3 regions of the Halanaerobium sehlinense genome follow, and region 1 is predicted to be linked to each of the others. Evidence: riboswitches for the same ligand, from Rfam matches in the RefSeq annotation. Region 1 holds a riboswitch; each other region holds the start of a gene.
The links. A riboswitch is a leader RNA that binds a small molecule or an ion and turns the genes downstream of it on or off. The one in region 1 is predicted to bind S-adenosylmethionine.

Region 1 (3,265 bases):
TTTCAGTATGCCTGGAATGAGGGACATAAAAAACATCATCAAACCCCCTCATTAATTTTACATGTTTTTTGTTTTTATAATGGTCAAAAATACCGAACATTTTTTCAGATAGTGGATATTTTTTTATACCATAGTGATGATATAAGGCTGCCTGACTCCCCCAGCAAATATGGAAGGTAGAGTAAACATTGTGCAGACTCCAATCCATAATCTCCTGCAGCTCCTCCCAGTAGTCGACTTCTTCAAATTCTAAAGTCTCAACGGGAGCTCCGGTAATTATCATACCATCATATTTATTAGTTTTAATCTCGTCAAAAGTATTATAAAACTTGATCAGATGCTCCTCTGCTGTATTTTTCGAATTATGAGTTGCCGGATGCATCAGATCAACATCTACCTGTAAAGGGGTATTCGAAATCAAACGCAAAATTTGTGTTTCAGTCTTAATTTTAGTAGGCATTAAATTTAAAATTAGGATTTTTAAAGATCTTATATCCTGGTGAGTTGCTCTAGATTCTTTCATTACAAATATATTTTCATTTTCCAGTGTTTCAACTGCTGGTAAATCATTTTGAATTTTAATTGGCATTTCTATCACTCCATTCTATGCCTGGGCAGCACTTAATGCCTGATCTAAGTCTTTTATAATATCATCAACATTTTCAATTCCAATTGAAAGCCTGATCAATTCAGGTGAAATTCCTGTCTTAATTAAGTCTTCTTCACTCAGCTGCTGATGAGTTGTACTTGCTGGATGAATAGCTAAAGATTTAGTATCTCCAACATTAGCCAGATGTAAAATTAGTTCCAGCTGATTAATGAATTTCTCAGCTACCTTTTTGCCTCCTTCAACACCAAAAGCAATCATACCTCCATAACCATTATTAAGATATTTTTTTGCATTTTGATGTGATTTATGACTTTTTAAGCCCGGATAATTTACCCATTTCACCCGCGGATCAGCCTCCAAAAATTCAGCAACAGCCTGGGCATTTTGGGAATGCTGTTTCATCCTTAATGCGAGTGTTTCTAAACCCGTAATGGTTAAAAACGAGTTAAATGGACTGGGAGAACTTCCTAAATCTCTTAAAAGCTGAACTCTGGCCTTTGTAATAAAAGCAGCGCTGCCAAACTCTTCCTGAAATTTGACTCCATGATAGCTTGGGTCTGGTTCAATTAACTCAGGAAATCTGCCAGTATCCCAGTCAAAATTGCCGCTGTCAACAATAATTCCCCCAATCGAATTACCATGTCCTGAAATATATTTTGTTGTCGAATGGATAACTATATCTGCTCCAAATTCAAAGGGCTTACAAATATAGGGGGAAGCAAAAGTGTTATCAACAATTAAAGGGATTCCTGCCTGATGGGCTATTTCTGCCAGTCTTTTAAAATCAGGCACAGCTAGAGATGGATTACCAATTGTCTCAATATAAAGAGCTTTTGTTCTCTCATTTATTGCATTTTTAAAAGTCTCTGGGTTTTCAGAATCGACAAAACTAACATCTATTCCCAACTTTTTGAAACGATGTTTAAATAAATTATGGGTTCCTCCATAAATAGAGCTGCCGCTTACAATGTGATCTCCATTATTACAGATAGTTAATAGTGCAATTACCTCTGCTGCCTGGCCTGAAGAAACAGCTAAGGCTCCAACTCCACCCTCAAGTTCTGCTACTCTCTTTTCTAAAACTGTATTACTTGGATTTTGAATTCTAGTGTAAATATCACCTTCTGCTTTTAAAGCAAATAAATCTGCCGCATGTTCTGTACTGTCAAATAAATAAGAAGTAGTTTGATAAATTGGAACTGCTGCTGCTTTTCTGTTCTTCTCTGCCTCATAACCTGCATGTAGTGCTAAAGTCTCAAATTTAAATTTCATTTAATTTCCTCCTCTAATTTTCGCTGCTCAAATTTTAATTTAATTAATACTAAAGTCTTTTTTTCCTTCTCTAATACTCAAAAAGAATAAAATGGGAATAAATAAAAAAATCCCACTTCCTAAGTAAATATAGGAGTGGGTAATCTGTTTTGCTCCTTATCTCTCAGAAATCTTCCTGCTGGAATTAGCACCGGGCAGAATCAACTGCTGGTTGCTGGGCTTCAAAGGGCCAGTCCCTCCACCTCTCTTGATAAGTTTTATTGTTTTTTATAACTCTAACATAGATTAGTAATCCTGTCAAGAAAATATTTTTTTAATTAAAGCTAAAAATCATATGATTCAGTAAAAAACTATTTATTTCTTTTTCCGCTGCCTTGAACTTTTAATCCCCAGAGATTTTCTATATTTTGCAACAGTTCTTCTAGAAATATCTAAACCATATTTCTGAGCAAATATTTCTGCTAATTTGTTGTCACTAAGTGGATGTGCTCTGTCTTCAGATTCAATCTCTTCACTCAGCATTGCTTTAATACTGACTGAAGAAACCCCATCAATACCGCTGTTGAAGAAGAATTTAAGACTAAAAACTCCATGAGGAGTCTGAAGATACTTTGCTGTTGTAGCTCTACTGACAGTTGATTCGTGCATTTCAATTTCTTCTGCAACTTCTTCCATTGTCAAAACCTTTAGATTTTTTAAACCATTTTCAAAAAAATCCATCTGCTTTTTCAAAATTGCTTGAGTGATTTTTCTAATTGTATGTTTCCTCTGTTCAATACTTTTAATCAGCCAAACAGCAGCCTGATATTTTTCCTTTAAATAATCGCTGATCATAGCGTCATCCTGGTTTTTTAATAAATTATAATAATAAGAACTGATGGTAACAGTAGGATAGGCAGTATTTTTTTCTTCAATATAAAATTCCCCATCTTCTTTTTTTATAATTAAATCAGGATCAATATATTCTGCTTTACAGGATGCAAAACTGCTGTCATAGTTAATATCGAGTTTTTGAATCCTTTGATAAACTTCTTCTACTGCTTCTTTATCAAAACCTTCGTCAGAAAAAATTTCAGCAATCATTTCGAAATCTGTAGTTAGCTCACCAGATTCATTTAAACTACCTACAATAAATTTTCCAAGTTCAATCTCTTCATCATTGAGAACTTCAAAAAGCTGATTTTCTAAATGTTCGCAAAAATCAGGCTGGTAAGCAACAAAGTTTTCGTATTCTATATCCTTTTTTTGAACAGAATTAAAACTTGATTCCCTATAATTCATGTCCCTCTGTGATTCCATCATCTCAAGCAAAGGATTTTCTTTCATTTCATCTTCGATATAGTCTTTTAGTTCTAAAGCACTATATTGAAGAATTTCAATAGA
Region 2 (3,265 bases), 100 kb from region 1:
AAAGTATTTGTTGTTAGAATCTCTGCCCCTGCTTCTAGATAGCTTTTATGTATATCTATGATCTCTTCAGCTTTTTCAAGATTAAGTTTTTCCGGTATATCTCCTGCTTTCAGACCTCGCTGCTGCAGGACTGTACCCATTGCTCCATCAAATAATATTATTCTCTTTCCAAGTTTATTTCTTAGCTCCACAGTAAATCCCCTTTCTTCTTAACTCACAATCATCGTCTAATAAACACTGTCTGCATTGTCGCTGCTCAAATTCTATATCCCTTGCTTCAATATTTTTAGACTCATTATTATTGACTTTTGACTCTTCCTTATTTTTTTCAGTTTTTTCTGCAATTACTCCAATTATAGCTGTAACTGATTTAGTAGGTATTAACATATTATATTTAGAAGCAGTTAAACCAATTTTCTTTGGTGCATCGAGAATATTTAGGAACTCTTTTTGGATATCTATATCTAAATCACCATAGCCTGGACTGTAACGAAAAGTTATATCTTTATTGCCTTCTTTCAAAGCTTTTTCTTTAATCTCAGCTTCTACTTGATCACAGCCTTCTTCTATAGCTGTTGTAGCACAGGCATCAAAAACCATAGACTTAGTTACTGATATTTTCTCATAAAAAGAGATTTTCTTATCAACCTGAGCCCCCAGAGTAGCTGCCAGCAGATAAACTTCTTCTGAATTACTCAGATGTTTTTTAATACTATCTCCTTTTAAAATTAGAGTCGTATTTAAAATTTCAATTCCATCAGCCACAGTTTTAATCGGATACTTTTTATATAAATATCTAAAATTAATCAATTCTTTTATTTCAGCAGTTGACTCCTTAATCAAACGATTAATATTTTCATCTTTTAGATCTTTTGAAGTCTGTAAATATCTTAAAACTTCTGTTCTATCAATTTTAAATTTCATTTTAATCAGCCTTTTTACAGTTAATATGAGTGATTAAAGAACCTACGGCCTCTTTGATTCTTCTTGCTACATAGGGATTATTCATTGTATAAAGATGAATTCCATCTACCTCACTGGAAATTAAATCAACAATCTGTTCTACTGCATAAGCAATACCTGCATCTCTTAAAGCTTCTGGATTATCTTCATATTTTTCAAATATTTTTTTGAATTTATCCGGGAAATAAGCACCTGATAATTCTATAATCCTTCCAATCTGTTTTTTATTTATTACCGGCATTATTCCAGTCTCAATTGGAACATCTATTCCCTTTTTTCTTGCTTTTTCACGAAATTTATAAAAAAGTGAGTTATCAAAAAACATCTGAGTTATTAGATAATCTACCCCACAGTCAACTTTCTGTTTTAAATATTCAATATCCTGATCAAGACTTTCAGTTTCTAAGTGACCTTCAGGATAACAGGCAGCTGCAACACCAAAGTCATTATGCTTTTTTATATGATCCACAAGCTGATAGGCATAATTATATTCTCCCAGTAATTGCCCATCTGCAGGTTTATCACCGCGAAGAGCCAGAATATTATCAATTCTTTTCTCTTCCAGTTCTGCTAAAATTTGATTTAAAGTTTCTTTATCAGAATTTATACAGGTTAGATGAGCTAAAGCCTCTACTTTATATTTTTCTTTAATAATTGAAGATAATTCACAGGTTCTATTTTTTCTAACCCCACCCCCTGCTCCATAAGTTACACTAATATAATCAGGATTAATATCTTTCAACTCCTCTAAAGTTTGATAAATGTTTTCTATTGGGGTTTCTGCTTTTGGTGGAAAAACTTCAAGTGAAAACACCAATTCTTTCTGCTCAAAAATCTTTTTGATCTTCATTTATATCCTCCTTAAACTCCTCAACTACTCTTTTGAAAAAATACTGCTTTCTATTTTCTGCTTCGATTTCAAAAACCTATTTCAAAAACAAAAAACCACTTCCTAAGTAGAAGTGGGATACAACTACTTATCTTCCAGGTATTAACCTGCTGGATTTAGCACCGGGCAGTATTACTGCTGGTTGCTGGGTTTCTCAGGGCCAGATCCCTCCACCACTCTTGATAAGTCATTATTCTATTTTAAATAACTTTACCATATTAAAAGATTTGTGTCAAGCAAATTTACAGCTTAGGCCCGGCAGTCTTCGGACTTACACTCTTCATTTTCATACTCAATTTCCACTGTTACATGATCAATTCCTTCTTCTGCAAGCAGACTTTTTACCTTAGATTTTAAAGCTATTATTTCTTCTCTATTTATCTGGTCATTAACAATTAAGTGGGTGCTTAAAAAGTTCTTTTCTCCCTCAAGTGTCCAGACATGCGTATGGTGAACGGAAAGTGCCTGACTCTGTTCAACAATTTTCTGCTGCAGAGCTGAGATATCAATTCCTCCAGGAACTCCCTGCAGAAAGATTGTTAAAACTCTTTTTAACTTTGAAATGACATTATATAAAATGTAAATATTGATTAATAAAGATAAAAGTGGGTCTAAAACCGGTATGCTTTTAAAGATTAGAACTATACTAACAATTAAAACCGCAGTCCATCCCAGCAGATCTTCCATTAGATGCCAGCTTACAACTTCCTTATTTAAAGAACTGCCACCTCTTAATTTTAAAACTGAAATTCCATTAACAGTAATCCCGATAATAGACAGCAATAACATCCCTTCTGGATGCACAGCCTGAGGGTTAAATATTCTCGGTATTACTTCTGATAGAATAAAAAATGAACCTAAAATTAAAACAATGCTGTTTATTAAAGCTCCCAGCAGAGAAAAACGGGCATATCCATAGCTAAAATCTTTATCAGCTCCCTTTTGAGAGTAGTTTTCAAGATACCAGGAAACAGCCAGAGAAATGGAATCCCCAAGATCGTGCAGGGCATCAGATAAGATGGCCATACTGTTAGTTAACAAACCACCGATAATTTCGATAATTGAAAATGATAAATTTAAGAAAAAAGCAAATTTAATATTTCCCACTGCAGAATGATCGTGTTCATGATGATTACTCATTATAATCACAAATACCAGTCATATTTTATTCCCCTTTATTTATTATGTTTAAAATTATAGCATTGAAAGGAGTTTAAAACTGTTAAATAATTTCTTTTGCTGATAAAATCTGAAGCTTATTGACATTAGCCGGTCTGTCTGTTAAAATAATTTAGGTAATGCCCCCGTAGCTCAGTGGATAGAGCAAAGGCCTCCGAAGCCTTGAGCGTAGGTTCGACTCCTACCGGGGGCACCATTTATCATTCCTGCTATAACAGCGATTATAGCAGTTTT
Region 3 (3,265 bases), 720 kb from region 1:
AGCTTCAGAAATAATTTACAATTATATTTTATATTAACTAAGATTAAAATTTAAAAATAGTAATCACTTTACTAACTTCTGTGGTCATAAAATGAAGCAATCTGATTACCAAAAAATTGAATTAACTGAACCATTATTACAAGTACTACAATTGTCTCCAGCATAATAGGCAGCTGAAAACGCTGGTATCCATAGCGGATAGCGATATCGCCGAGACCACCCCCACCAATTGCTCCTGCCATTGCAGAATAACTAACTAAACTGATAGCAGTCAGTGTTAGCCCCAGGATAATTGCTGGCAGTGATTCTGGCAGTAAGACCTTGAATACAATTTGCAGCGGGCTGGCTCCCATTGACTGAGCTGATTCTACAACCCCATGGTCAATTTCTAAAATTGCATTATCTGTAACTCTTCCCATAAAAGGAATAGCTGCCAGAGATAAGGGAACTACTGCGGCATTTGTACCAATTGAAGTTCCTACAATTAATCTTGTTAAAGGAATTACCGCTACCATTAAAATAATAAATGGAATTGAGCGACCAATATTAATTATTCCATCTAAAACAAAATTTAGAGGCTTATTGGGCAATATATGACCGGGTCTAGTAATAGTTGTTAAAACCCCCAGGGGAATCCCTCCAACTATTGCAAAAAATAGAGACATACCAACCATATATAGGGTTTCTAATAAACCACTGAGCATTAAATCATTATAGCGAGCTAAATCTGTAATAAAATTAAACATCTTCTAACACCTCAACTCTTAAATCCTTACTTCTCAAATAAGCTATACTTTCCTCTATATTTGTTAACTGTCCTTCTAAATCTAAAACTAAAGTTCCAAATGGTACACCCTGAATCTCATCAATATTACCATATAATATATTGGCATCTACTGAATAATGTTTTACCAGGTCAGAGATATGAGGATCATGAGTTGTTTCACCAACAAAAGAAACTCGAATCAATTCTCCCGGTCTTTCTGCTTTAACATGTTTAATAATTCTCTCTGGTAAGTCAAAATCAATAACTGAACTTATAAATTTCTTTGTTAACGGCTGTTGAGGGCTGGAAAAAATATCAATAATTGACCCTTCTTCAATAATCCTTCCAGATTCTAAAACAGCTACTCGATCACAAATATCTTTAATTACACCCATCTCATGTGTGATTAAAATAATTGTTAAATTCATTTCATCTCTAATTTTAGCCAAAAGTTCTAAGACTGATTTAGTACTTTCAGGATCAAGAGATGAGGTTGCTTCATCGGATAATAATAAATCAGGATTGTTTGCTAAAGCTCTGGCAATACCTACTCTCTGCTTCTGGCCGCCTGATAGTTGGGCTGGATAATGATCTGCTCTATCTGATAAACCTACCAGCTCAATAAGTTCTTTTGCTTTTTTTCTTCTCTCTTTTTTCTTAACCCCGGCAATCTCAAGTGGAAAAGCTACATTTCCTAATACAGTGCGAGAAGATAAAAGATTAAAGTGCTGAAAAATCATCCCAATTTTTTGTCTGGCAGCTCTCAAATTTTGGGAGCTTAATTCAGTCAAATCAGTTCCGTTAATATTGATAGTCCCCGCAGTCGGTTTTTCTAAAAGGTTGAGCATTCGGATCAAAGTACTTTTGCCGGCTCCACTTGGTCCTATCATTCCAAATATTTCACCATCAGCAACCTCCAGATTGAGGCCGTTTATTGCCTCTACTTTTCCCTGAGCTGCATGATAATGTTTAGTTAAGTTTTCAATTTTTATCAATAGTAATCACCCTCTATAAATAATAAAACTGCTCCAAATATCAAGAGCAGTTAGAAATGAAAAAAATCCTCATGAGAGGATTCAGTTACCTCTCATCTATCATTCCTTTCCGGAATGCTGGAATTAGCACCTTACTAAAGATTTTAAGTAGGTTGCCGGGTATCTTAGGGCCAGTCCCTCCACCGCTCTTGATGATTTTTATTTTCTTTTTAAGTTATTTAGTAGTTTATCACTCAATTTTAACTCTGTCAAGGATTATTTTTAATTGTTATCAACCTTATGGAAAATTATCTATTTAGCTGATGCCAGTTGATAATTAATTCAGCTTAAATCACTTCTACATTTTTACGCATTTGAATTCCTGAACCACCCTTTTTACTTTCTACACTTGTAAAATCAAGCCTTTGATCAGGAAGCTCATATAAAAACCTGGATGGAATAATCTGCTTATACTGCCCCTGTTCATTTGAAAGTTTTTGTTTAGAAAAAGAAATGAATAATAATTTTTCTGCTCGAGTCATTGCCACATAAAATAATCTCCGCTCTTCTTCAACAGCATATGGGTTTTGACCAGAAGCTTTTTCTTCCAGACTCTTCAGGTGTGGAAAAACTTCTTCTTCAGCTCCTATCACAAAAACCACAGGAAATTCTAATCCTTTAGCAGAGTGAGCTGTCATTACCTTTACTTTTTCCTGATTATCTTCAGTGATATCTTTGTCTGAAATCAATTTATTAATCAATAAATAATCATAAAGACCTCGCCCAGGGTTATTTTTTTGAAAATCAGCCATATTACTTAAAAACATATTCATATATTTTTTTCGACTTTCAGAATCATCTAATTCTGCCAGAACATTTTGATCAAAGTCTATTCTTTCATATAATTCCACTGCTTTTTTGTGCATCGGCAGTTTTTCTTCACGCAAATCATGGATACTGTCAATAACCCGACGCTGAAATTCAATAATATTTGCTGCTTTATTATTGCCAATTCCTTTGACAAGAGTAGGGCTTTCAAAAACATCTGTAATCTTCATTCTGTTTTCACGTGCATATTTATTTATTTCACTTAACAAGATTTCTCCGACTCCATGAACTTCAATTCTAAATAATCTTTTTAAAGCAAGACGATCATTTGGATTAACCAGCAATTTAAGGTAATTAACAAAATAACGGATTTCCTGGCGGTCAAAAAAACTAACTCCGCCTACAAGTTGATGTGGAATTCTAAATTTGGGCAGCTGATTTTGCAGCTGTATAGACTGAAAATGACTTCTACACAATACTGCAATATCACTCAGCTTATAATTATAAAAATCTACTAGATTGTTTATTCTCTTACAGACATACTTAGCTTCAACCAAAGGGCTTTCTGCACCAGCAATAAAAATTGGGGCTCCATCATCTGCTTTTGTCCAAGCTTCTTTGACTTTATTCTGCTTATTATTGTTTATTAACTGATTCGAGGCAGAAATAATATTATTTGAACTTCTATAGTTTCTTT

Region 2: it holds a riboswitch for S-adenosylmethionine, as region 1 does, so the genes downstream of both, metF (methylenetetrahydrofolate reductase [NAD(P)H]) here and ACZ446_RS05030 (O-acetylhomoserine aminocarboxypropyltransferase/cysteine synthase family protein) in region 1, are expected to answer to the same signal.
Region 3: it holds a riboswitch for S-adenosylmethionine, as region 1 does, so the genes downstream of both, ACZ446_RS01455 (methionine ABC transporter ATP-binding protein) here and ACZ446_RS05030 (O-acetylhomoserine aminocarboxypropyltransferase/cysteine synthase family protein) in region 1, are expected to answer to the same signal.

The regions. Positions count from the first base shown of each region.
Region 1 covers NZ_AP042442.1:1,037,852-1,041,116, reverse strand. The annotation lists gene metA (homoserine O-acetyltransferase MetA) at 1-589, opposite strand, end outside; gene ACZ446_RS05030 (O-acetylhomoserine aminocarboxypropyltransferase/cysteine synthase family protein) at 605-1,882, opposite strand; SAM riboswitch class I at 2,036-2,139, opposite strand; gene ACZ446_RS05025 (RNA polymerase factor sigma-54) at 2,237-3,265, opposite strand, start outside.
Region 2 covers NZ_AP042442.1:936,798-940,062, reverse strand. The annotation lists gene ACZ446_RS04605 (homocysteine S-methyltransferase family protein) at 1-191, opposite strand, end outside; gene ACZ446_RS04600 (Vitamin B12 dependent methionine synthase activation subunit) at 175-924, opposite strand; gene metF (methylenetetrahydrofolate reductase [NAD(P)H]) at 926-1,813, opposite strand; SAM riboswitch class I at 1,938-2,041, opposite strand; gene ACZ446_RS04590 (cation diffusion facilitator family transporter) at 2,102-2,992, opposite strand; tRNA gene ACZ446_RS04585 (tRNA-Arg) at 3,153-3,227, shown strand.
Region 3 covers NZ_AP042442.1:313,929-317,193, reverse strand. The annotation lists gene ACZ446_RS01460 (methionine ABC transporter permease) at 72-746, opposite strand; gene ACZ446_RS01455 (methionine ABC transporter ATP-binding protein) at 739-1,761, opposite strand; SAM riboswitch class I at 1,851-1,959, opposite strand; gene ACZ446_RS01450 (ATP-dependent helicase) at 2,088-3,265, opposite strand, start outside.